DNA from 2 places in the Kineococcus sp. GCM10028916 genome. Region 2 is predicted to be linked to the other one. Evidence: riboswitches for the same ligand, from Rfam matches in the RefSeq annotation. Region 2 holds a riboswitch; the other holds the start of a gene.

Region 1 (11,512 bases), on a different contig from region 2:
AGCTCGCTCGGCACGATCCACAGCTTGTTCGAGCTGCCCTCGGCGATCTTCGGCAGCATCTGCAGGTACTGGTAGGCCAGCAGCTTCGGATCCGGGTCGCCGCGGTGGATGGCGTCGAACACCTGGGTGATCGCCTTCGCCTGCCCCTGCGACTCGAGGATCGCAGCCTGGGCGGAACCCTCGGCCCGCAGGATCGAGGACTGCTTCTCGCCCTCGGCCGTCAGGATCTGCGACTGCTTGAAACCCTCGGCCGTGAGGATCGCGGCGCGCTTGTCCCGTTCGGCGCGCATCTGCTTCTCCATCGAGTCCTGCACGCTGGCCGGCGGGTCGATCGCCTTGAGCTCCACGCGGTTCACGCGGATCCCCCACCGACCCGTCGCCTCGTCGAGGACCCCGCGCAGCTGACCGTTGATCTGGTCGCGGCTCGTCAGGGTCTGCTCGAGGTCGAGAGAACCGATGACGTTGCGCAGCGTGGTGACGGTGAGCTGCTCGATGCCCTGGATGTAGTTCGCGATCTCGTACGTCGCGGACTTCGGGTCGGTCGGCTGGTAGTAGATGACGGTGTCGATGCTCACGACGAGGTTGTCGGAGGTGATGACCGGCTGCGGCGGGAACGAGACGACCTGCTCACGCAGGTCGACGTTGGCCCGCACCTTGTCGATGAAGGGAACCAGGATGTTCAGCCCCGCCTCCAGCGTCCGCGAGTACCGGCCGAGCCGTTCGACGATGACGGCCGTGGCCTGCGGGACGATCCGGATCGTGCGGGCGATCACCGTCACCACGAACACGACGACGAGCGCGAGCACGACAAGGGTGACGACGTTGTCCATCAGTTCTCCTCGGTGGTGCTGAGTGGTGCGAGCGGCCCCACGACCGCGGTGGCCCCGTCGATCGCGGTGACGACGACGTCGTCACCCGCGGCGAACGTCGGACCGGTCGACCGCGCCGACCACGTCTCCCCGACGAGTTTCACCAGGCCCCCGCGGAGGGTGACCGGTTCGAGGACGATCGCCGAGCGCCCGACGAGGGCGGCCGAGCCGGTCGTCCCGGTGGGCGGCATCCGCAGGCGGCGCAGCAGGACGGGCCGGATGGTCGCCAGCAGCAACCCGGCCACGACGGCCGCGATGAGGACCTGCGGGACGAACGACAGCCCCACCGCGTCGGCGATCGCCCCCGCCACCGCCCCGCCCGCGAGCATCGCGAAGACCAGGTCGATGGCGGTGATCTCGAGGATCCCCAGGACCAGGGCCGCTGCGACCCACAGCAACCAGCTGCGGTCCAGCAACGCGTCCAGGAACTCCATCGTGATCACCCCCTCGCCGGGGACCCTACCAACCCTCCGTGGTGCTGAGCTGGGACCCGGGGGCAGGTTCTCGTCCGGGTCGTCAGGCGGTGCTCCCGCCGGATACTCCGTTCGCGCGAGCGGGTGCACCAGGTCGGGCGACTGCATCGGCGCTCACTTCGGACATCCGGCGGGAGCACCCCCTGGCGACCCTTCAGCGTCACCTGGGCGCGGCCCCTGCACGACCCGCGTGGGTGCGGTCCAGCACGAGGAGGGCTGCTCCGACTCCGACGCCCAGCACCGTGCCGGCGGTGTTCATGGCCCAGTCGCTGGTGGTGCAGGAGCGGCCGAGGACGACGGCGAGCGCCTGGGTGCCCTCGATCGCCGCGGACAGCACGATCCCGCCGAGGCCGACGAAGACCGGGCGCCGGAACCGCACCACCGCTAACACCGTCACCGGGACGAACAGGGCGACGTTGGCCAGCAGTTCGCTGCTCCCCCACGACGGGAAGTCGATCCCCACCTCGCACGTGACCCCGTGCACCCGCCCCCGGTCGTCCGGCGCCAGGGTGACCGTCAGGACCCCCAGCAACGCGAGGCCGACCAACCAACCCAGCACGCGTGGGCTCCTCCGGCCCACCCACCCCGACGCGGCGGACCCCACCACGACGACCAGCACCCCGAGCGGCACCAGCGCGGAGTGCTCGACCAGGAACGTCGGCAACCACCCCACCGCGTCACCTACCGATCTCGAGACACACCGCGCGTGGTGCACGGAGGGCGGTCCGGGCGGGGTACGTCCGCCGGATGTCCGAAGTGAGCGCCGGTGCACCCGCGCGAGGTGGTGCACCCACCAGCGCGAACGGATGGAGCCAGCGCGCAGCGCTGGAATCCGGCGCGCCTACCCCACCCCGGACGCCCGCCCCGACCACGCGGGCCTGAGAACGAACTCAGTACTCCGAGAGCGGCGGGCAGGAGCAGACGAGGTTCCGGTCGCCGGCGGCTCCGTCGATGCGGCGGACGGGGGGCCAGTACTTCGAGCGGGGGTTCATCCCGTTCGGGTACACCGCTTCCTCGCGGGAGTAGGGGTGGTTCCACTCCCCGACGAGGGACACCGCGGTGTGCGGGGCGTGGCGCAGCGGGGACTCCTCGACGGCCCAACGCCCGTCGGCGATCTCCTGGACCTCGGCGGCGATGGCGAGCATCGCGTCGCAGAACCGGTCGAGTTCGGCGAGGTCCTCGCTCTCGGTGGGTTCCACCATGAGGGTCCCGACGACGGGGAACGACATCGTCGGGGCGTGGAACCCGTGGTCGATGAGGCGCTTGGCGACGTCGTCGACGGTCACGCCGGTGGCCTTGGTCATCGGGCGCAGGTCGAGGATGCACTCGTGGGCGACGAGCCCGCCGGGGCCGCGGTAGAGGACGGGGAAGGCCTCCTGCAGCCGGGTGGCGACGTAGTTGGCGGAGAGCACGGCCTGGACGGTCGCGGCGCGCAGCCCGTCGGGGCCCATGAGCCGCAGGTAGGCCCACGGGATGGGCAGGATCCCGGCGGAACCGTACGGGGCGGCGGAGACCATCCCGACCCCGTCGCCGTCGGGGGCGGTGGAGGGCAGGAACGGGGCGAGGTGGGAGCGGACCGCGACGGGTCCGACGCCGGGGCCGCCGCCACCGTGGGGGATGCAGAACGTCTTGTGCAGGTTCAGGTGGGAGACGTCGGCCCCGAACTTGCCGGGCCGGGCGAGGCCGACGAGGGCGTTGAGGTTCGCGCCGTCGACGTAGACCTGGCCGCCGGCGTCGTGGACGAGCCCGCAGACCTCGCGGATGGACTCCTCGTAGACGCCGTGGGTCGAGGGGTAGGTCACCATCAGCGCGGCGAGGTCGTCGGCGTGCTCGGCGACCTTGGTACGCAGGTCGTCGAGGTCGACGTTGCCCGCGTCGTCGCAGCGCACGACGACGACCTTCAGCCCGGCCATCACGGCGCTGGCGGCGTTGGTGCCGTGGGCGGAGGAGGGGATGAGGCAGATGGTGCGCTCACCGTGGCCCTGGGCGAGGTGGTAGGCGCGGATGGCCAGGAGTCCGGCGAACTCGCCCTGGGATCCGGCGTTGGGCTGCAACGAGACGGCGTCGTAGCCGGTGACCTCGGCGAGCCAGCCTTCGAGGTCGGCGGCGAGTTCGGCGGTGCCGGCGAGCTGGTCGGCCGGGGCGTAGGGGTGCAGGTCGGCGAACTCGGGCCAGGAGATCGGCTCGAGTTCGGTGGTCGCGTTGAGCTTCATCGTGCAGGAGCCCAGCGGGATCGCCCCGCGGTCGAGGGCGTAGTCGGCGTCGGAGAGGGTGCGCAGGTAGCGCAGCATCGCCGTCTCGGAGCGGTGCCGGCTGAAGACCGGGTGCGTCAGGAACTCCGACCCGCGGCGCAACGCGGACGGCAGCGCGGGGTCGGCGGTCGCCTCCGTCGGGGTCAGGCCGAAACCGGTCAGGGCCGCGGCGACGTGCGCCTCGGAGGTGGTCTCGTCGACGGTCAGCCCGACGTGGTCGGCGTCGACGAGGCGCAGGTTCACCCCCGCCTCGAGCGCGGCCGCGACCACGGCCTGCGCGCGGCCGGGCACGCGGGCCAGGACGGTGTCGAAGAACGCCTCGTGGACGACCTCGACGCCGCCGGTGCGCAGCGCGTCGGCGAGCGCCGCGGCGCGGCGGGCGACCTGGGAGGCGATGGCGCGCAGGCCGTCGGGCCCGTGCCAGACGGCGTAGCAGCCGGCCATGACGGCCAGCAGGACCTGCGCGGTGCAGATGTTGGAGGTCGCCTTGTCCCGGCGGATGTGCTGTTCGCGGGTCTGCAGGGCGAGGCGGTACGCGCGGTTGCCGTCGGCGTCGACGGAGACGCCGACGAGGCGTCCGGGGAGGGAGCGTTCGAGGCCCTTGCGGACGGCCATGTAGGCGGCGTGCGGGCCACCCGCACCCATCGGGACGCCGAAGCGCTGGCTGGAACCGACGGCGACGTCGGCGCCGAACTCCCCCGGCGCGACGAGCAGCGTCAGCGCCAGCAGGTCGGCCGCGGTGATCGCGATCGCGCCGCGGGCGTGGGCGTCGGCGACGACGGCGGCGAGGTCGCGGACCCGGCCGGAGGTCCCCGGGTACTGCAGGAGCACCCCGAACACCCCGCGCTCGCCCACCACGGCCAGCGGGTCGGCGGCGTCGAGGTCGACGCTCACGAGCTCGACGCCCAGCGGCACGGCGCGGGTGCGCAGCACGGCGAGGGTCTGCGGGAGCACGTCGGCGTCGACGGCGAACACGGCCCCGGCGGGGGCCTTGGAGGTCCGGCGGGCCAGGGTCATGGCCTCGGCCGCGGCGGTCGCCTCGTCGAGCAGGGAGGCGTTGGCCACGTCGAGCGCGGTGAGGTCGGTGACGGCGGTCTGGAAGTTCAGCAGCGCCTCGAGGCGGCCCTGCGAGATCTCGGGCTGGTAGGGCGTGTACGCCGTGTACCAGGAGGGGTCCTCGAGGACGTTGCGGCGCACGACGGCCGGGGTGCGGGTGCCGAAGTAGCCGAGGCCGATCATCGACGGCACGACGCGGTTGCGTCCGGCGAGCGCGCGCAGCGCGGCGGTCACGGCGGTCTCGTCGAGCGCTTCGGGCAGGTCGAGCACGCCGTCGCGGATGCCGGCGGGGACGGCGCGGTCGACGAGCTCCTCCGTGGAGGAGAGGCCGACGACCTCGAGCATCCGGGCGACGTCGGCGGCGTCGGGGCCGATGTGGCGGGCGCTGAACGGCAGGGCCGCGAGCTCCGGGGAGAACTCCGGCAGGTCGCTGCGGACGGGCGTGGGCGAGGTCATGGGACGCTCCGGAGGTCGCTGAGGGCAGGTACCTCCCCGTCTGTCACCCACCCGCGCAGGCGCGGACGTGCTTCAGAGCGGCCTGATCTCGCGTGGTCCTTCCGCCTGAGAGGTTCCGGGGATGTTGCCCCTTCGGCGCCGCGGTCGGACTCTTCCCCGACCAGGGTCTCTCCCACACGAGCTGAACGGCCTGCCCGCATCCTACGGGACGGGATCCCGGATCCCGGGAAGATAGGTTGACCGCCGTGATCACCCTCGCCGTCTGCAGTGCCAAGGGTGGGGTCGGCAAGACGTCCGTCGTCCTCGGGCTGGCCTCGGCCGCCCTCCACCGCGGGACCAGCACCCTCGTCGTCGACCTCGACCCGCAGGCGGACGCCACGTCCGGCCTCGACGTCAGCGCCCACCGCGACCACGACGTCGCCGCCGTGCTGCGCACCCCGAGACGTCGCGTCGCCGAGGACGCCGTCGCGCCCAGCGGGTGGGTCGACGACCACCCGGGACTGCTCGACGTCCTCACCGGTTCCGCGGCCTCCGCGGGTCTGGACACCCCCGAGGCCGACGAGGAGACGCTGAAGTCGCTGCGCCGGGCCCTGGGCAAGCTCGACGACCACGACCTCGCCCTGCTGGACACCCCGCCCTCGCTCAACGGGCTGACGCGTTCAGCGTGGCGCGCGGCGGACGCCGTGCTCGTGGTCTCCGACGCCAGCCGGTTCTCCGTGGCGGCGGTCGACCGCACGATCCGGGAGGTCCGTGCCCTGCGCAGCTCCCCGGAGGTCGTCGGGGTCCTGGTCAACCGCTACACCCAGCGCTCGGGGGAACAACGCTTCCGCTACGAGGAACTGCAGGCCATGTTCGGCGACCTGGTGCTGGAACCGCTGCCGGACCGGGTGGCCGTGCCGCAGTCGCAGGGAGCGGGGGTTCCGCTGCACTCGTTGCGGGCCAAGGCGGCGAAGACCGTCGCGGAGCAGTTCGACGCGGTGCTGGACCGGATCCTCCGCACGACGTAGGGAACCGGACGGGGTCGTGCCCCGTCCGAGGTGCGGGAACGCCGACGAACGCCTAGGTTCCAACAAGTCGGTCTACCCGGGTTCGTCCCCGCAGGTGCCGCCCGTTCTTCCCCGCGCTCTTCGCGGGCCCTAGGAGGTTCCGTGACGCCCAACACACCCCTCGACCGTCTCCGCGTGGTGCGCGCCGTCCGCGGAGCGGTGGTTCCGACCGCAGCGCCGCACGTGCCCGCTCCGGACCCGGAGGCCGACCGGATCACCGGCATCGTCACGCGGTTGCGCGCCCAGTGGACGCGTTGCGGGGCGGACATCGCCAGCCACCTGCGCCCCGGGGTCAGCGAGGCTCACCTCGACGCGGTGGAACGCCAGATGGGCCTGCTGATCCCCCGCGGTGCCCGGGCCTGGTGGCGCGCGGTCGACGGTGTCGATCCCGTCCGCACCACCTTCCGCACGAGTGCTCCGACGGTGGGGCCCGGTGGCTGGGTCCCGTTGACCCTGGAGGAGGCGGTGCGTCGCGCGAGCGGCCAGGGTCCCGGCCTCACCGCCCCGCCGGCCCTGCTGCCCCTCTTCGCCCGCGACGAGGAACTCATCGCCGTGCGCCTGGGCTCCAGCCGCTCCGTCGTCGAGCAGATCGTGCTGGCCGAGGACGGCGAGGGCTACCAGCACTCCTGGCGCGTCGGTCTCGACGAGCTGCTGAGCACCTGGGCCGACTCTTTGCTGGCCGCGGTGCACTGGCTGCCCGACGCCCACGACTGGGTGACCGACCCCTTCGCCCTGCAGGCCCTCCCCCGCGCCGAGCTCCTCGACTAGTCCCCCACCCCACGCACGACGAGAAGCCGCGATCCCGCTGGAAATCCAGCGGGATCGCGGCTTCTCGTCGTGCGTGGGGTGGGGCTAGCCGGCTTCGCGAGCGGCGCGACGCTTGGACAGCTCGTCGGCCAAGACCATGGCGGTCTGACCGGGCTCGCGGTCGGCGGGACGTTCGCTCGGCAGCGAGGCCAGCTCCCCCTCGACCTCGCGCCAGACGCGGCCCACGGCGATGCCGAAGACGCCTTGACCGCCTTGGACGAGATCTATCACTTCATCGGCCGAGGTGCACTCGTAGACGCTGGCGCCGTCGGACATGAGGGTGATCTGGGCGAGGTCGTCGACACCGCGCTCGCGCAGGTGGGTGACCGCCGAGCGGATCTGGTGCAGCGAGACCCCGGTGTCCAGGAGTCGCTTCACGACCTTCAGGACCAGGATGTCGCGGAACCCGTAGAGCCGCTGCGAGCCGGAGCCGGAGGCACCGCGCACACCCGGTTCGACCAGGCCGGTGCGGGCCCAGTAGTCGAGCTGGCGGTAGGTGATGCCGGCCGCCTTGCAGGCCGTCTGACCGCGGTAGCCGACCTCTTCGTCCAGGTCGGGGAGGTCCTCGGCGAACAGCAGACCCTGCGCACGAACTGGCGGGGTCGACTTCCGCGACGACCCTGCGACTGCATCGCCACTGCTCACGCCGGCCTCCTCGTCATCGCCACCCGTCGAGGACCGACCGGAAGCGTTCTGCATACTGACCGTAGAAGAGCACCCCCGGAGCGTCAACGAGGCGCGCGGCGCGCCGCAGACCGTGACCTTTCCGTGACCCGGGAGAACCGGTTCAGGCCTCGCCCGAATCGGCTTCGAAGTCCTCGGGCGAGATGTGGTCGAGGAACTCGCGGAACTTCTCCACCTCGTCCTCGTCCTCGTCCGGCACCGGGACGCCCCCGGAGTCGAGCACCTGGTCGGCGCTCACGATGGGGCAGCCCACGCGCAGGGCGAGGGCGATCGCGTCGGACGTCCGCGAGCTGACCGTGAGGCCACCGTCGAAGACGAGTTCCGCGAAGTAGACGTTGTCCTTGACCGCCACGATCCGGACCTCTTCCAGACGTCGGCCGACGGCCTCGATGACGTCCTTGAGCAGGTCGTGGGTCAGCGGACGGGGCGGGACCACACCCTGCTGGGCGAAGGCGATGGCACTCGCCTCGGGGGCCCCGATCCAGATGGGCAGGTACCGGTCGCCGTCCCGTTCGCGCAGCAGCACGATCGGGTTGTTGGAAGGCATCTCGACTCTGACGCCGATGACATCGAGCGCGCGCACCCGATCACCGTACCCCGGCGTCGGCTCAGCGCGCGCCGCGGCCGAGCGCGCCGGCCACGAGCGCGGTGTGCAGCCGCAGGCAGGCCGCTGCGATCTCCCGCACGACCTGGTCGGCGCGGTCGACGGACTCCCCACCGCCTCGCTGCCCGAGGCGCTGCAGCGGCGCGGCGACCTGTTCCGCGAGAGCGATCTCACGGTCGGCGGCGGTGCGGAACATCCGCAGGTGCCGGGCCTCGATGCCGTGCGCCGCCAGCGAGGCCGCGGCGCGCAGCACCTCCAGGGCCTCACCGTCGTACCACGGGCCCCCGGGAGCGGGCGAGAGGACGCCGAACCCCTCGAGCGCGTCGAGGAGCTCGGCGTCGACGCCGGACTCGCGCAGGATCTCCAGCCGGGTCAGCCGGAGGTTGGCGGCGTGGCCGTCGAACCGGTCGGCCCCCGGGACGCTGCCCGCCGCGACGACCTCGGGGACGCGCGGTGCCGCCCCGGGCTGTTCCGGCGGCTCGAGGCCGCGGTCCATGGCCTCGAGGTTCTCCCGGATGACCTTCAGCGGCAGGTAGTGGTCGCGCTGGGCGGAGAGCACGTACCGCAACCGGTCGACGTCGTCGGAGGAGAACTTGCGGTACCCCGCGGGGGTCCGGCCCGGTTCGACGAGGCCCTGCTCCTCGAGGAAGCGGATCTTGGAGATGCTGACGTCGGGGAAGTCCGGCGTCAGGATCGCGAGGACCTCGCCGATCGTCATCCTGGGCAGGCTCGGGTCCAGGGACCGCGCCCCGGCAGCGCTCACTGCTCCCCTCGCGGGCTGGAGTGGAAGTCCATCCGGTACTTGCCGATCTGCACCTCGTCGCCGGCGGCCAGGACCACGTCGTCGATGCGCTCGCGGTTGACGTAGGTGCCGTTGAGACTGCCGACGTCACGCACCCGGAACCCCGGACCCCTCGCCGGGTCGGGCGCGCGGAGGAACTCCGCGTGCTTGCGCGAGACCGTCACGTCGTCCAGGAAGATGTCGCTGGTCTGGTGGCGGCCCGCGGAGGTCCGCTCGGCGTCCAGGAGGAACCGGGACCCCGCGTTGGGACCGCGCCGCACGACGAGCAGCGCCGATCCGGCCGGCAGGGCGTCGATGGCCTCCTGGTCGTCACTGGTGAGACCGCGTTCCGCGGACTCGTGGACCTCGGGGACGACCAGACCGGCGAAGGACATGGTGGAATCCACCGGTCGCTCGGCCGCGCCACCCCGGGGGGTCGCCGCAGGGGTCGTCCCGCCCTCCGAGGACGCACCCGCCCCGTCGGTCGACGACGCAGCCAACCCGTCGTCCGACGCAGCCAACCCGTCGTCCGACGACGTGCCCGACGCAGACATCGACACCACCTCTCACGCTGGCAGAACACGTGACTCCCGGGGGCAGGCAACTCCCTGCACGCGGGCGGTCACGCTTGGAACTTCCAGGATCACCCTAGCCGTGCCGACCCGGCAGGTCAGGTCACCGGGTCGACACGGGTGGCGGAGCGCTCAGCCCGCGTGGGCGGTGTAGGCCTCCGCGTCGAGGAGGCCCTCGACCTGCGCCACGTCGCTCGGCGTGATGGTGAACATCCAGCCGTCGCCGTAGGGGTCGGTGTTCACCAGGTCGGGACGCGTCTCCAGCCCCGGGTTGTGCCCCGAGACGGTGCCGGACACGGGCGCGGTGATCTCGCTGACGCTCTTGGTCGACTCGACCTCACCGCAGGCGCCACCGGCGGCGACGGTCTCGCCCTCGGCGGGCAGCGAGACGTACACGACGTCCCCGAGGGCGTCCTGGGCGTGGTCGGTGATGCCGACCCGGACGGTGCCGTCCGCCTCGACGCGCACCCATTCGTGCTCGCTGGTGTAGCGGAGGTCGGCGGGGACGTTCGACATGCTGGAACTGACTCCTCTGGTGGGGACGGCCGGACGGGGACTCAGCCGGTGCTGGCGGAGGGTTCCGGTGACGCCGGGCGAGCGTACTGAGGCGCGGAGACGGCGTGCAAGGCGTCCACCTGCACCCCGTCGGCACCGGCGGCGTTGCGGACCTCGAGGTCCGCCCCGGCGGAGCGCAGCGTCTCGCGCACCCCGCCCGGGATGTCGAGGGCGGTGGAGAGGGTGTCCGGGTCACCGATCACGCTCACGACGTAGGGCGCGCGCTCGGTCGCCCCGTCGACCAGGACGGCTCCGGTGGTGTCGGTGAAGGCGGTCTCGGCCACCACGCGGGTGCTGCCGATCTGGATCGCCTCGGCGCCGGCGTCGCGCAGCTCCTGGACGAACTGGATGAGGTTGGTCGAGCGCACGGCGGCGTCGGGGTCGGTGATGGTGGCGACGATCCCGGGCCCGTGCGCGGGCAGCGTCCCGGCCAGCAGCCCGTACTCCTGGGCCCGCTGCTCGGCGGCCTGGGCGGCGGCCTGGGCGGAGTCGGACCCCTCGGTGAGCTGACGCCGGGTCGCCTGGAGGCTGTCGAGCTCCTCCTGCAGGCGGTCCCCCCGTTCGGTGGTGTCGTCCAGGATCCGGACCAGGTCGGTCTCGCGCAGGTCGCTCAGACCCGAGGTGCTCGTCTGACGCACCTGCACCACGAATCCGAAACCGAGCGCGGCGCAGAGGATCCCCGCCAGGACCTGGGCGCGCGTGGCGCGGGGCCGACCCGCGCGCCACAACCGTCGCCACGGCGAGCGGCGCGTGGCCGCGGGCTCGCTCACGCGTTCAGCAGGTGCCGGCGGATGGCGGCGGCGTTGGAGAAGATGCGCACCCCGAGCACGACGACGACCCCCGTGGACAGCTGCGAGCCGACGCCGAGCTGGTCGCCGAGGTAGACGATGAGGGCCGCGACGACGGCGTTGGACAGGAAGGAGACGACGAACACCTTGTCGTCGAAGATCCCGTCGAGCACCGCCCGCAGACCGCCGAACACCGCGTCGAGCGCGGCGACCACGGCGATCGGCAGGTAGGGCTGCAGGGACACCGGGACCTCGGGGTGCAGGAGCACACCCGCGACGATCCCGACGACGAGTCCGACGGCTGCGATCACGTCGCGGAACGCTACCTCCCCCACCGCCTTCCCCGAGCCGCCGCGCGCCCGGTCCGTGGTCCCGCCGGGATTCCCGGCGGGATCACGGGGCGGAGGGGTGGGCCAGGCGCAGGTCGAGGCGGGGGGCGGCGGGCAACGTCATCGGGTCGTCGCCGGAGCGGGTGTCGACGCCGGCGGAGATGCCGTAGTTGTCGCGCAGCACCTGCAGGTAGCGACCCGCGACGGACGTCGCCAGACCGGTCTGCAGGGCCGTGGGGT
Region 2 (11,512 bases):
GCCGGTCGTCGCCGCCACCAGTAGACACCTGGGCGGGGCCGCTGTCAGCAAGCTCCGAGCCGGGTTCGGAGTCGGGCGCGGGGTTGCGGCGCAGGGCCACCGCGACGGTGCCCAGGAGGGCGAGCACGACGACGGCGAGGACGGGGACCGAGACGTCGTAGGCGACCCCGGCGGAACTGCTGAACCCGACGGCGAGCGCCGGGACGGCCATCCCGAGGTAGCCGGCCAGGAAGATGCCGGCGGCCGCCTCACCGCTGGCCCCCGCGGGGGCCAGCGAGGTCGCCGTCGTGAGCGAGCCCTTGAGCAGGACGCCGACGCCCGCCCCCGCCACGACCGCGCCGCCGAGGAACACCGCGACGAGCCCGAGCACCACCCCGGCCCCGAGACCGACGACGCCGAGGGCGGTGAGGGCCAGCCCGATCCGCACCTGGTGGGTGGCGCGCAGGCGGACGAGGAGGACCTGGCTGAGCGCCGCCGCCGCGAGGACGGCGAAGGTGCTCGCCCCGCCGGTCACCGGGCCGGGGTGCCCGAGGGAGGCCAGGACGGCGGGGGCGAGGGAGGTGAAGAGTCCCAGGACGGCGAAGAGCGCGAAGGCGGCGAGGGCGGCGGCGAGGTAGCGGCCCCGGGCGGCGGCCGGGACGGCGATCCGCTGGACGCGGTAGGGCCGGTGCTCGCGATCGACGGTCTCGGGGACGAGCAGCGCGACGGCCGCTGCGGCGAGCAGCAGCAGGACGAGGAAGACCTCGTGCGGGACCCGCAGCGGGTCCCCGAGGTGGCCGACGAGCAACCCGGCGACGAGAGCCCCGAGGCCGAGGCCGCCGAGGTTGGCGGCGGTGGCGACGACGGCGCCGAGCCCCGGCCTGCGGGAGGCGGTCCGGCCGTGGAGCTCGGCGAGGTACGCGGTGGCGGTGGGGGTCAGCGCACCGACGGCGAGCCCGGTCACGATGCGGGCGACGATGAGGACGGCGAGGTTCGGGGTGAGCGCGAGGGCGAGCGCGGCGACGGCCTCGAGCACGAGGGCGGGGGCGAGGACGCGACGCCGGCCCAGGTGGTCGGAGAGGTGCCCGACGGTGAAGAGGGCGATGGCGACGCCGGCCGCGTAGACCGCGAAGGCGACGGTCACCACGACCGTGGGCAGCCCGTCGCGTTGGCGGTAGAGGGCCCACAGCGGGGTCGGCACGGTGGCGAAGGCCAGCGCGGTCGCGAAGGCGGAGGCGACGATCCAGAAGCCGAGACGGTGCCGGCGGTTCGATCCCATGGACCGTGCAAGCACCGGCCCGCATCAAGCCTTCCGTTCCAACGCTGGGCGGTGGGACCATCCATCGGGATCGGTGATGGAAGAGCGGTATGGAGCGGGATGGGAGTGCGGTGGAGCTGCGTCAGCTGGAGGTGTTCCTCGCCGTCGTCGAGGCGGGGACGATCAGCGCGGCCGCCCGGCGGCTGGGGGCGGCGCAGTCCGCGGTGAGCACCGTCGTGCGGGCGCTGGAGGAGGACCTGGGCGTCGCCCTGTTCGTCCGCACCTCACGCCGCGCCGTCGTCACCGACGCGGGCCGGGCCCTGCTGCCGGAGGCCCGACGGGTGCTCGCCGGGGTCTCCGAGGCGCGCTCGGCGGTGCTCGACGCCGACGGTGGACCCTCCGGGCCGCTGGTCGTGGGCGTCGTCACGACGATGCACCCGGTGGACCTGCCCCCGCTGCTGCAGCGGTTCACGACGGCGAACCCCCGGGTGTCGGTGTCGATGCGGGTCTTCGCCGACGGTTCGCGGGGTCTGCTGCGCGCTCTCGTCGACGGCGAGCTGGACGTCGCGTTCCTGTCCTGGCCGTTCCGGCCGCCGGCGAGCGTCGTGCTGCGCCACCTCGACCGGAGCGCCTTCCGGTTGCTGCTGCCCCCCGGGCACCCGCTGGCCTCCTCGGCCCCGGTGGAACTGGCGGACCTCGCGGGGGACCGCTGGATCGACGGCCCGCCGGGTTTCGCGAACCGCCTGCAGGTCGACACGCTGTTCGCGCGGGTCGGCGCGACGCGACGGGTGGTCCTGGAGGTGCCGGACGTCTCGACGTTCCCCCGCTACGTCGCCGCCGGTCTCGGCCCGGCGTTCGTACCGGGTTCGGTCCCCGTCGGGGCCGGCTGCCACGAGCAGCCCCTCGCGGGTGAGCCGCTGAGCTGGACGTTGTCGCTGGCGACCTCGCGTCCCTCCCCCGAACGTCCCGCGCGCAAGGCCGTCACCGCCTTCGCCGAGGCCGTCGACCGCCACGTCCGCCGCTCCGCGCCGGACCCGGGGGTCAGCACTCGGGGACGTTGACCCCGACGGTGGGGCGGCCGATGACGGTGAGGGCGAGACCGCCGAGGGAGGTCTCCTTGTACTCCGAGCGCATGTGCGCGCCGGTCTGGCGCATCGTCGCGATCGCGGTGTCCAGGCTCACGACGTGGCTGCCGTCACCGCGCATCGCGGTGCGGGCCGCGTGGATCGCGGTGGTCGCGCCGACGGCGTTGCGTTCGATGCAGGGGATCTGGACGAGCCCGCCGACGGGGTCGCAGGTGAGGCCCAGGTGGTGCTCGACGGCGATCTCGGCGGCGTTCTCCACCTGTTCGGGAGTTCCCCCGAGGACCTCGGCGAGACCGGCCGCGGCCATCGCGCTGGCCGAACCCACCTCGCCCTGGCAGCCGACCTCGGCGCCGGAGATGGAACCCGTCTCCTTGAGGATGATCCCGATCCCCCCGGCCGCCAGCAGGAACCGGACCGTCCCGGCGTCGTCGGCGCCGCGGACGAAGCGCCGGTAGAAGTGCAGCACGGCAGGCACGATGCCCGCGGCGCCGTTCGTCGGGGCCGTGACGACCCGGCCGCCGGCGGCGTTCTCCTCGTTCACCGCGAGCGCGAAGAGGCTGACCCAGTCCATCGCGTGCAGGACGTCGGCGGCGGTGTTCCCCTCCTCGGAGAGGAGTTCGCGGTGCAGGCGCGGGGCGCGGCGGCGGACGCCGAGCCCGCCGGGGAGGGTTCCGTCGGTGACGAGGCCGTGGTCGACGCAGGCCGCCATGGCGGCGAAGATGTCCAGCAGCCCGGAGTCCACGTCGTTCCCGGAGCGGAGGCTCTCCTCGTTGCGGCGCACCAGGTCCGCGACCCCGAGGCCGGTCGAGCGGCAGTGGTCGAGGAGTTCCTGGGCGCTGCGGAAACCGTGCGGCAACCCCGCCCCGGTCCCCACGACGGGTTCGCTCGCGTCCAGCGGGTGGTCGCGGACGAAACCCCCGCCGACGGAGTACGACGTGCGTTCGGCGACGACGTCACCGGCGGCGTCGCGGGCCGTGAACACCATGCCGTTGGGGTGGGCGGGCAGCGAGGTCCGGCCGATCAGGCGGACGTCGCCGTCGAGGTCGAAACCCACCGGGTGCCGGCCGAGGACCCGCAGTCGACCGCTGCGCCGGATCTCGTCGAGGAGCCCTCCCACGGCGTCGGGATCGATGAGTTCGGGCCGTTCACCGAGCAGTCCCAGGACGACGGCCCGGTCGGTGCCGTGTCCGCGGCCGGTGGCCCCCAGCGATCCGTAGAGGTCGACGGTGACGGAGACGACCCGTTCCAGCGCGGCGGTTCCCTCGAGGTGCTCGGCGAAGGCGAGGGCGGCGCGCATCGGGCCGACGGTGTGCGAGCTCGACGGGCCGATGCCGATGGAGAACATGTCGAAGACGGACAGCGGAGCGCTCACGCGTCAGCGCTCCCGACGGTAGAAGGGCAGTGCGACGACCTCGACGGGCAGTTCGGAACCGCGGACGTCGACGGCCAGCGCGGTGCCGGGGGCGGAGAGCGCGGCGTCGACGTAGGCCATCGCGACGGGGTAGCCGAGCGTGGGCGACAACGCGCCGCTGGTGACCTCCCCGACCGGGTTCCCGTCGGAGACGACGGCGTACCCGGCACGGGGAGCCCGGCGCCCCGATCCCTTCAGGCCGACCAGCACCCGGGCGGGTGCGACCTCGGCGAGTCGTCGCAGCGCCTCGAGCCCGACCGGTCCCGGGTCCTTGTCCAGCTTCACGACACGGCCGAGGCCGGCGGCGAACGGGCTGGTCTCGCGGGTCAGTTCGTGGCCGTAGAGCGGCATCCCCGCCTCCAGGCGCAGGGTGTCCCGGCAGGCCAGCCCGGCGGGGACCCCACCGTGCTCCCGGGCCGCGGACAGCAGCGCGTCCCAGACGGTGACCGCGTGCTCGACCGGGGCGAACACCTCGAAACCGTCCTCCCCGGTGTACCCGGTGCGCGCGAGCAGCACGGGGACGTCGCGCAGGGTGGCGGACGCGCTGCGGTAGTAGCCGAGCGCGTCGAGGTCGACGTCCACGAGGGGTCCGAGGATCGCCACCGACGCCGGCCCCTGCACCGCGACGAGGGCCCAGCGGGCGGTCTCGTCGGCGACGTGGACGTCGAAGGGGCGACACCGGTCGGCGATGGCCACGACGACGGGTTCGACGTTCGCGGCGTTGGCGACGACGAGGAACTCCTGCTCGCCGAGGCGGTAGGTCACGAGGTCGTCGACGATCCCGCCCTCGTGGTCGACGAGCATCCCGTAGGCCGCCCGGCCGATCGGCATGGTCGAGGCCCGCCCGACGAGGGCCGCGTCCAGCGCCGCTCCCGCCTCGGGGCCGGTGACCCGGATCTCCCCCATGTGCGAGAGGTCGAAGACCCCGGCGCGCTCGCGGACGGCCTTGTGCTCGGCGAGGTCGGAGGCGTAGCGCAGCGGCATCTGCCAGCCGGCGAAGTCGGTGAAGGAGGCGCCGAGCGCCGCGTGGACGTCGGCGAGGGGCGTGCTCGTCGGGCTGACCGTCGCGCTGCTGACCTGGGTGTTCACGGGGCTCCTCTCGTCGCGACCGCGCGGTGCGGTCGCGTGCTGGACCCCCTCTGTCGCGGAACCTGAGAGCTTCACCCTGCGGGGCAGGGCTTTCCCCGTCGGTGAGGACCCAGGGGTCCTGCTCTCCAGAGCGGCCTGCCCGTGGCGGTACGTGGACCTGAGAGGTTCCGGGGTGGTTGCTCCTTCGGTGCCCACCGGTGGGACCGGTGGGGCTCTCCCGCCCGGGGGAAGCGGCCGTGTGTTCAGTTGTGCTGCCTGTCAGCGTGGCACACGACCGCCCCCGGGGACCAGCGCCGCCGCGTCCCGCCGCGCCGGCTCAGAGCTCCCCGGTGAGGAACTGGGCGCGGCCGTGGCCGAAGGACCAGTCGGCGTCGGAGTTCTCCACGACCGAGACGACGACGTCGGAGGGTGCGGTCCCGCAGCGGGTGCGCAGCTGCTCGACGAGCAGGCGGTAGAACGCCTCCTTCTGCGCGCGCGGGCGGGGGCGGCTGGTCACCTGCAGCACGATGACGTCGCGGGTGCGCTCGATGCCGAGGCCGGTGTCGTGGACGACGAGTTCGCCCTCGGGGTGCTGGTGGACGACCTGGTACCGGTCGCCGTCGGGGACGCCGAACGCCTCGACCACGGCGGTGTGGGCGGCGTCGAGCAGGGTGGCGACCTCGTCGGGGCGACGGCCGGCGACGAGGTCGAAGCGGAGCAGGGGCACGAGAACCTCCGGGTAATTTGTCCTGTCATTTTGACATGACTGGACCGGTCGTGTCCCGCACCACCAGCCGCGGGACGAGGACGACGTCGGCGGGGCCCGGATCGTCCTCGCCGTCCAGGCGCCGCACGGCCGCCCGCACCGCGCACGCCGCCTGCCCGGCCGCGTCCTGACTCACCGACGTCAGCCGCACGTGCCCCAACCGGGCCAGGAGGCTGTCGTCGTAGCCGGTCACCGACACCCGCCCGGGGACCGCGATCCCCTCCCGCAGGAGGACGTCGAGGACGCCGAGCGCGATCCGGTCGCTGGCGGCCACCACCGCCGTCCCCGTCCACCCCCCACCCAGGACCCGCCGGGTGGCGGCCGCCCCGCCCTCCTCGTCGAAGGCCCCCTCCACGACCCGCCCGCGCACCCCGGCGGCCGCGACGGCGGCCTCGAACCCGGCGCGGCGGTCGGCGGCGATGTCCCCCGCGCCGCCCGAGACGTGCAGCAGGTCCCGGTGACCCAGGTCGACCAGGTGCTCGACCAGCAGCCGCGTCCCGACCTCGTCGGAGGCGCGCACGACGTCGGGCCCCGGCGACCCGGGGTCCGCGAGGCGCGGCCGCCGTCCCAGGACCACGACGGGGACGCGTCGCCGCAGCTCCGCCAGCTCCGCACCGGGCAGTTCCGGCCCGAGCAGCAGCAGCGCCTCGCAGCGGGAGTCCAGCAGGGTCTCGACCGCCGCCCGCTCCCCCCGCGTGCGGGTCACCGCGGCGAGCACGACGTCGTAGCCGGCCTCCTCCGCGGCGTCCTGCAGCTCCTCGACGAGCTCGGCGTGGAAGGCGTTGCGGACGGCCACGGTGATCCCGAGCAGGCGGGTGCGCCGCAGCGCGAGGCTGCTCGCCGCGCGATCGGCGCGGTACCCGAGGTCGGCGGCCGCCCGCAGCACGCGGGCAGCCGTCTCGGCGCTGGGCCCCGGCGCCCCCCGCAGGGCGAGGGACACCATGCCCTTCGACACCCCGGCCCGGGCCGCGACGTCCTTGATCGTGGGTCGAGCGGACACCGGACTCCCTCCCTGGCCCGCTTGACAACGGCGGACGGTCGAACCGATTCTAGCGGCAGTCGTTCAAACCGGTTTGAAACCACGTCGCACCAGTGCCGATGCCGACCCGCGACCCCTCCCGAGAGGCCCGACCGATGCCCCCCACCTCCCCCATCCCCCCGATCGGCGTCGCCGTGATCGGCGCCGGCATGGCCGGCCGCGCCCACCTCGCCGGCTACCGCGCCGCCACCACCCTCGCCGGCGGCCGCTACGGCGAGGGCCTGCCGCCGGTCCGCCTGGTCGCCGTCGCCGACGCGCACGAACCCTTCGCGATCGCTGCGGCGCAGCGCTACGGCTACGAGCGCGCCGAGACGTCCTGGCAGGCCGTCGCGCAGGCCGACGACATCGACGCGGTCAGCGTCGTCGTCGCCAACCACCTGCACCGCGAGATCGTCGAGGGGCTGCTCGCCGCGGGCAAGCACGTCCTCTGCGAGAAGCCGCTGGCCCCCTCCGTCGCCGACGCGGAGGCGATGGTGGCCGCCGCCGCGCAGCACCCCGACCTCGTCGCCGCGGTGGGTTTCACGTTCCGCCGCTCCCCCGCGGTCAACGCCCTGCGCGAGCAGGTGCTCAACGGTCACCTCGGGGCCGTCCGCCACTTCAACGGCCACTACTGGTGCGACTACGCGGCCAACCCGAACGCCCCCATCAGCTGGCGCTACCGGGGCGGTCTGGGGTCGGGGGCGCTCGCGGACATCGGCAGCCACCTGGTCGACCTCGGCGAGTACTTCTGCGGGCCGCTGGAGTCCGTGCGGGGCACGGTGTTCTCGCAGGTCACGACGCGCCGGCCGAAACCGGTCGGTGCCGTCGTCGGGCACGCCCTGACCGAGGTGAGCGCCGAGTTCGAGGACGTCGAGAACGAGGACCTGGCGACGTTCACGGCGACGTTCGCGAACGGAGCGACCGGGACGTTCTCGGTCTCGCGCATCGCGCACGGCCTGCCCAACGGACTGGGTTTCGAGATCTTCACCGAGCACGGCGCGGGGGCCTTCGACCTCAACCGCACCGGTGAGTTCACCATCGCCGACTCGACCGCGCCCGGCGTGGTCAACGGCTACCGGCAGGTCCTCGTCGGCCCCGAGCACCCCTACGTCGCGGGTGGGCTCCCGATGGACTTCGGCGGCGTCGGGCACGGGCAGAGCGACTTCTTCAGCTTCCAGTGCCGGGCGTTCCTCAACGAGGTCGCCGGTGGGGTCGGAACCCCGATCGGCGACCTGCCCGTGGTGCCGCCGATGGCCCACGGCCTGCACAACCTGCGCGCGCTCGAGGCGGTCACCCGGGCCGCCGACGGCACGGGCGAACCCGTCCCCGTCGATTGAGGGAGAACCGACCGTGAAACTCGGCGTCTACAACGCGATCCTGCACGACCGCTCCCTGCCCGAGGCGCTGGAGGTCGTCGCCGGCCTCGGGCTGGAGGGCATCGAACTCAACTCCGGCGGGTTCCTCCCCCCGGTCCACATCCCCACCTTCGACGACATCCTGGTCAGCGACACCGCGCGTGACGAGTTCCTCGGGACCTTCGAGGGCACCGGGGTCTCGATCGCCGGCCTGAACTGCAACGGCAACCCGTTGCACCCGAACCGGGTCATCGGCGACCAGCACGCCGAGGACGTCCGCCGTTCGATCCGGCTGGCGAACCGCCTGGGCCAGCACCGCGTCGTCACCATGTCGGGGCTCCCCGGCGCCGAGCCCGGGGCGACCCGCCCCACCTGGGTGGTGAACGCCTGGAACTCCCGCGACCTCGACGTCATCGACCACCAGTGGAGCGTCGCCGTCCCGTTCTGGAAGGAGATCGACGCCCTCGGTCGCGACCTCGACGTCAAGGTCGCCCTCGAACTGCACCCGCAGAACGTCGTCTTCAACCCGGCGAACCTGCGCGAACTGCTGGAACGCACGGGGGCCACCCACGTCGGCGTCGAACTCGACGCCTCGCACCTGTTCTGGCAGCAGATGGACCCCGTCGCCGTCGTCCGCGACTTCGGTCCGCTGGTGTTCCACGCCGCGGCCAAGGACGTGCGGATCAACCCGGCCGCCGCGGTCTACGGCGTGCTGGACAACCGGTTCCGTCGCCTCGACCCCTCCGAGGACCGCACGAACCTCGGGGGCGACGAGTGGGTCAACGAGTGGCCGAAGGAATCCGCGTGGGACTTCGTCGCCCTCGGCAGGGGCCACGACACCGCGTTCTGGGCCGAGTTCCTGCGCGTCCTGCACGAGGTCGACCCGGACATGGCCGTGAACATCGAGCACGAGGACACCTCCCTCGGGCGGATCGAGGGCCTGGAGGTGGCGGCGGAGGTCCTCAAGGACGCCGCCCGGGCCGCCGGGGTCTGAGCGGCGGCCCGGACGGACGGGACGCCCTGTCGCGCAGGGCGTCCCGTCACGGGTAGGCGATGGTCTCCGTCCGTCCGCTGGCCAGGGCGCGGGTGGCCGCGTCGGCCACGGCCTGGGCCGCGAGACCGTCCTCCAGCGTGACGGGCGGGGTGGTCCCCCGCTCCAGCGCGTCGACGAAGGCGGCCAGCGTGGCGGCGTAGGTCGGTTCGACCCGCTCGAACCAGCCCGGCGGCAACGCGTCGGCGACGACCCCGGTCGCGCCGTAGTGCACGACGTTTCCCCGGTGGTGACGGCGGGACTCCACCAGCCCCGTGGACCCCATGACCTCGATGCGCTCGTCGTAGCCGTACCCGGTGCGCCGGACGCTGTCGATCTGCACGAGCGCCCCCGAGGGCATGGTCAGCACGGCCACCGAGGTGTCGACGTCGCCGAAGCGCGCGATGCGGGGATCGGCCAGGGCGGAACCCGTGACGGAGACCGAGACCGGGTCCTGACCGCTGATCCACCGCGCGAGGTCGAAGAAGTGCACGGTCTGGTCGCGCAACTGGCCCCCGGAGACCTCGAGGTACTCGATGGGCGGGAGGGAAGGGCCGCGCGACGTCAGCTGCAGGAGTTCGACCTCCCCGACGCCCCCCTCCGCCACCACGCGACGGAGCGCGGCGTGGTCGCGGTCGAAGCGGCGGTTGAAGTCGAGCATGGCCGGCACCCCGCTGCGGCGGACGTGCGCGACGACGTCGCGCGCCGCGGCGATGTCGGGAGCGAGGGGTTTCTCGCAGATGACGGCCAGGCCGGCGTCGGCGGCCGCGCGCAGGTGCTGGGCGTGGGTGTCGGTGGAAGAGGCGATGAACACCGCGTCGACGTGGTCGGCGTCGAAGACCTCACGGAGATCGCCGGCGGCCCGCGAGCGGTGACGGCGGGCGAGGTCGTGGGCGCGGGCCTCGTCGATGTCGTAGACGAGGACGAGGTCGACGTCCGGGTGCGCGGCGAGGTTGCGGGCGTGGACGGAGCCGATGAACCCGGCACCGACGAGGGCGAAGCGTTGCACGGGGCTCAGCCGACCAGGATGGCGAGCAGGTTGCGCATGGTCGTCGCCACCACCAGCGGATCGTGCTCGTTGGCGCGGTCGGAGAACATCTCCGAGACCCACCAGCCGTCGTAGCCCGTGGACTTGATCGCGTCGACCCACTGCTGCAACGGGATCGCTCCCCCGCCGATGACGACGTTGCGGTGCACGCCCTGGTCGGCGACGTCGTGCTCGCGGTCGAGGTCGAGACCGTCGGAGAGGTGGACGGCCTTGATGAGTTCCGGCGGCAGGGCGGCGACCTCCTCGAGGGTGTCCCCCGTGGACCAGAAGTGCCAGGTGTCCAGCGCGATCCCGACGTTGGGCCGCCCGGCGGTCTCGATGATCCGCAGCGCGTGGCGGCAGTGGTTGAGCCGGGCCCAGGCGAGGGGTTCGAGGTAGAGCTCGAGGCCGTGGTCGGCGGCGATGTCGGCGGCCTCGCGGACGTTGCCCGCGGTCACGGCGACGGCCTCGGCCTCGTCCATCCCCAGGGTCGCGCGGTAGCGGGCGTCGTCGTCGGCCAGGGTTCCCGCGCGGTGGTCCTTGACCACGCGGACGTCCACCGGACCGGTGCAGAGCTGGACGATCGGGGCGCCGAGCGTGGCGGCGATCGAGCACATGCGGCGCACCTCGGCGAGAAAGTCCTCCCGCGCAGCGCCCTGGCGCTCGGCGTCGAGGACCGCGCCGAGGCCCGTCACCTCGAGGCCTTCCAGGAGGGGCGGCAGCGTGTGCACCGAGAAACCCGCGTCGAGGTAGCGGTAGAGCTTGGGGCTCTGCAGTTCGATGCCCCCGAACCCGGCCTGCCTGGCGACGGCGATGTCCTGGACGACGTTGCCGAAGAAGGTGGTGGTGACGTTCATCGACAACTTCGGCAGGGACGTCGGGGAGGCCGGGGACCCGGCCGGGGGTGCCGCCGGGACCGGGTGGGTCGTGGAGGTGGACACGGTGCTCCTCGCTGAGCGACTGGACAGGTGTGGACCGGTCCAGATTAGCGTCCAGCGATCCACGTGTCTGCCCCTAAGCTGCCCCCGTGGAACACCGCGACGGACGCACGCCGGCACCGCGGATGCCCACGATCCGGGACGTGGCCGAGCGGGCCGGGGTGTCGAAGTCGCTGGCCTCGCTGGCGCTGCGGGGGGACCCCGGGGTGAGCGAGGCCCGCCGCGCCTCGGTGCGGGCGGCGGCGGAGGAGCTGGGCTACCACCCGAACCGGCTGGCCCGGGCGCTGGCCCAGCCGCGGTCGGGCACGGTCGGGGTCCTGCTCAACGACCTGCGCAACCCCTGGTTCGTCGAGCTCCTCGCCGGCCTGACCGCCTCCCTCGACGGCGCCGGGCTGGCGCCCGTGCTCGCCGACTCCTTCACCTCCCGGCGGGTCGGGCGCTCGGCGGTGGACCAGCTGCGCTCGCAGCGGGTCGACGCGGTCGTCGTCGTCGGCACCACCGACGACGACCAGGAGCTGCGCCGGGCCGCGAGCGCCGGCCTGCCGATCGTGCTCGCCGGGACCTACGAACCGGGCGA

The links. Region 2 has a riboswitch for glycine ahead of gcvT (glycine cleavage system aminomethyltransferase GcvT). Riboswitches for the same ligand answer to the same signal wherever they lie in the genome.
Region 1: another riboswitch for glycine. It lies ahead of gcvP (aminomethyl-transferring glycine dehydrogenase); the one in region 2 lies ahead of gcvT (glycine cleavage system aminomethyltransferase GcvT).

Annotation. Positions count from the first base shown of each region.
Region 1 covers NZ_JBHTFM010000001.1:65,957-77,468, reverse strand. The annotation lists gene ACFQ46_RS00385 (SPFH domain-containing protein) at 1-830, opposite strand, end outside; gene ACFQ46_RS00380 (NfeD family protein) at 830-1,303, opposite strand; gene ACFQ46_RS00375 (VanZ family protein) at 1,503-2,006, opposite strand; gene gcvP (aminomethyl-transferring glycine dehydrogenase) at 2,233-5,106, opposite strand; glycine riboswitch at 5,190-5,291, opposite strand; gene ACFQ46_RS00365 (ParA family protein) at 5,352-6,113, shown strand; gene ACFQ46_RS00360 (hypothetical protein) at 6,255-6,920, shown strand; gene ACFQ46_RS00355 (MerR family transcriptional regulator) at 7,005-7,604, opposite strand; gene ACFQ46_RS00350 (bifunctional nuclease family protein) at 7,747-8,226, opposite strand; gene ACFQ46_RS00345 (MerR family transcriptional regulator) at 8,252-8,965, opposite strand; gene ACFQ46_RS00340 (FHA domain-containing protein) at 9,007-9,582, opposite strand; gene gcvH (glycine cleavage system protein GcvH) at 9,733-10,116, opposite strand; gene ACFQ46_RS00330 (DUF881 domain-containing protein) at 10,158-10,925, opposite strand; gene ACFQ46_RS00325 (small basic family protein) at 10,922-11,254, opposite strand; gene ACFQ46_RS00320 (DUF881 domain-containing protein) at 11,337-11,512, opposite strand, start outside.
Region 2 covers NZ_JBHTFM010000017.1:164,554-176,065, reverse strand. The annotation lists gene ACFQ46_RS17230 (MFS transporter) at 1-1,258, opposite strand, end outside; gene ACFQ46_RS17225 (LysR family transcriptional regulator) at 1,369-2,298, shown strand; gene ACFQ46_RS17220 (L-serine ammonia-lyase) at 2,279-3,667, opposite strand; gene gcvT (glycine cleavage system aminomethyltransferase GcvT) at 3,698-4,822, opposite strand; glycine riboswitch at 4,863-4,961, opposite strand; gene ACFQ46_RS17210 (tautomerase family protein) at 5,139-5,528, opposite strand; gene ACFQ46_RS17205 (LacI family DNA-binding transcriptional regulator) at 5,554-6,567, opposite strand; gene ACFQ46_RS17200 (Gfo/Idh/MocA family protein) at 6,702-7,922, shown strand; gene ACFQ46_RS17195 (sugar phosphate isomerase/epimerase family protein) at 7,936-8,934, shown strand; gene ACFQ46_RS17190 (Gfo/Idh/MocA family oxidoreductase) at 8,981-9,979, opposite strand; gene ACFQ46_RS17185 (sugar phosphate isomerase/epimerase family protein) at 9,985-10,938, opposite strand; gene ACFQ46_RS17180 (LacI family DNA-binding transcriptional regulator) at 11,025-11,512, shown strand, end outside.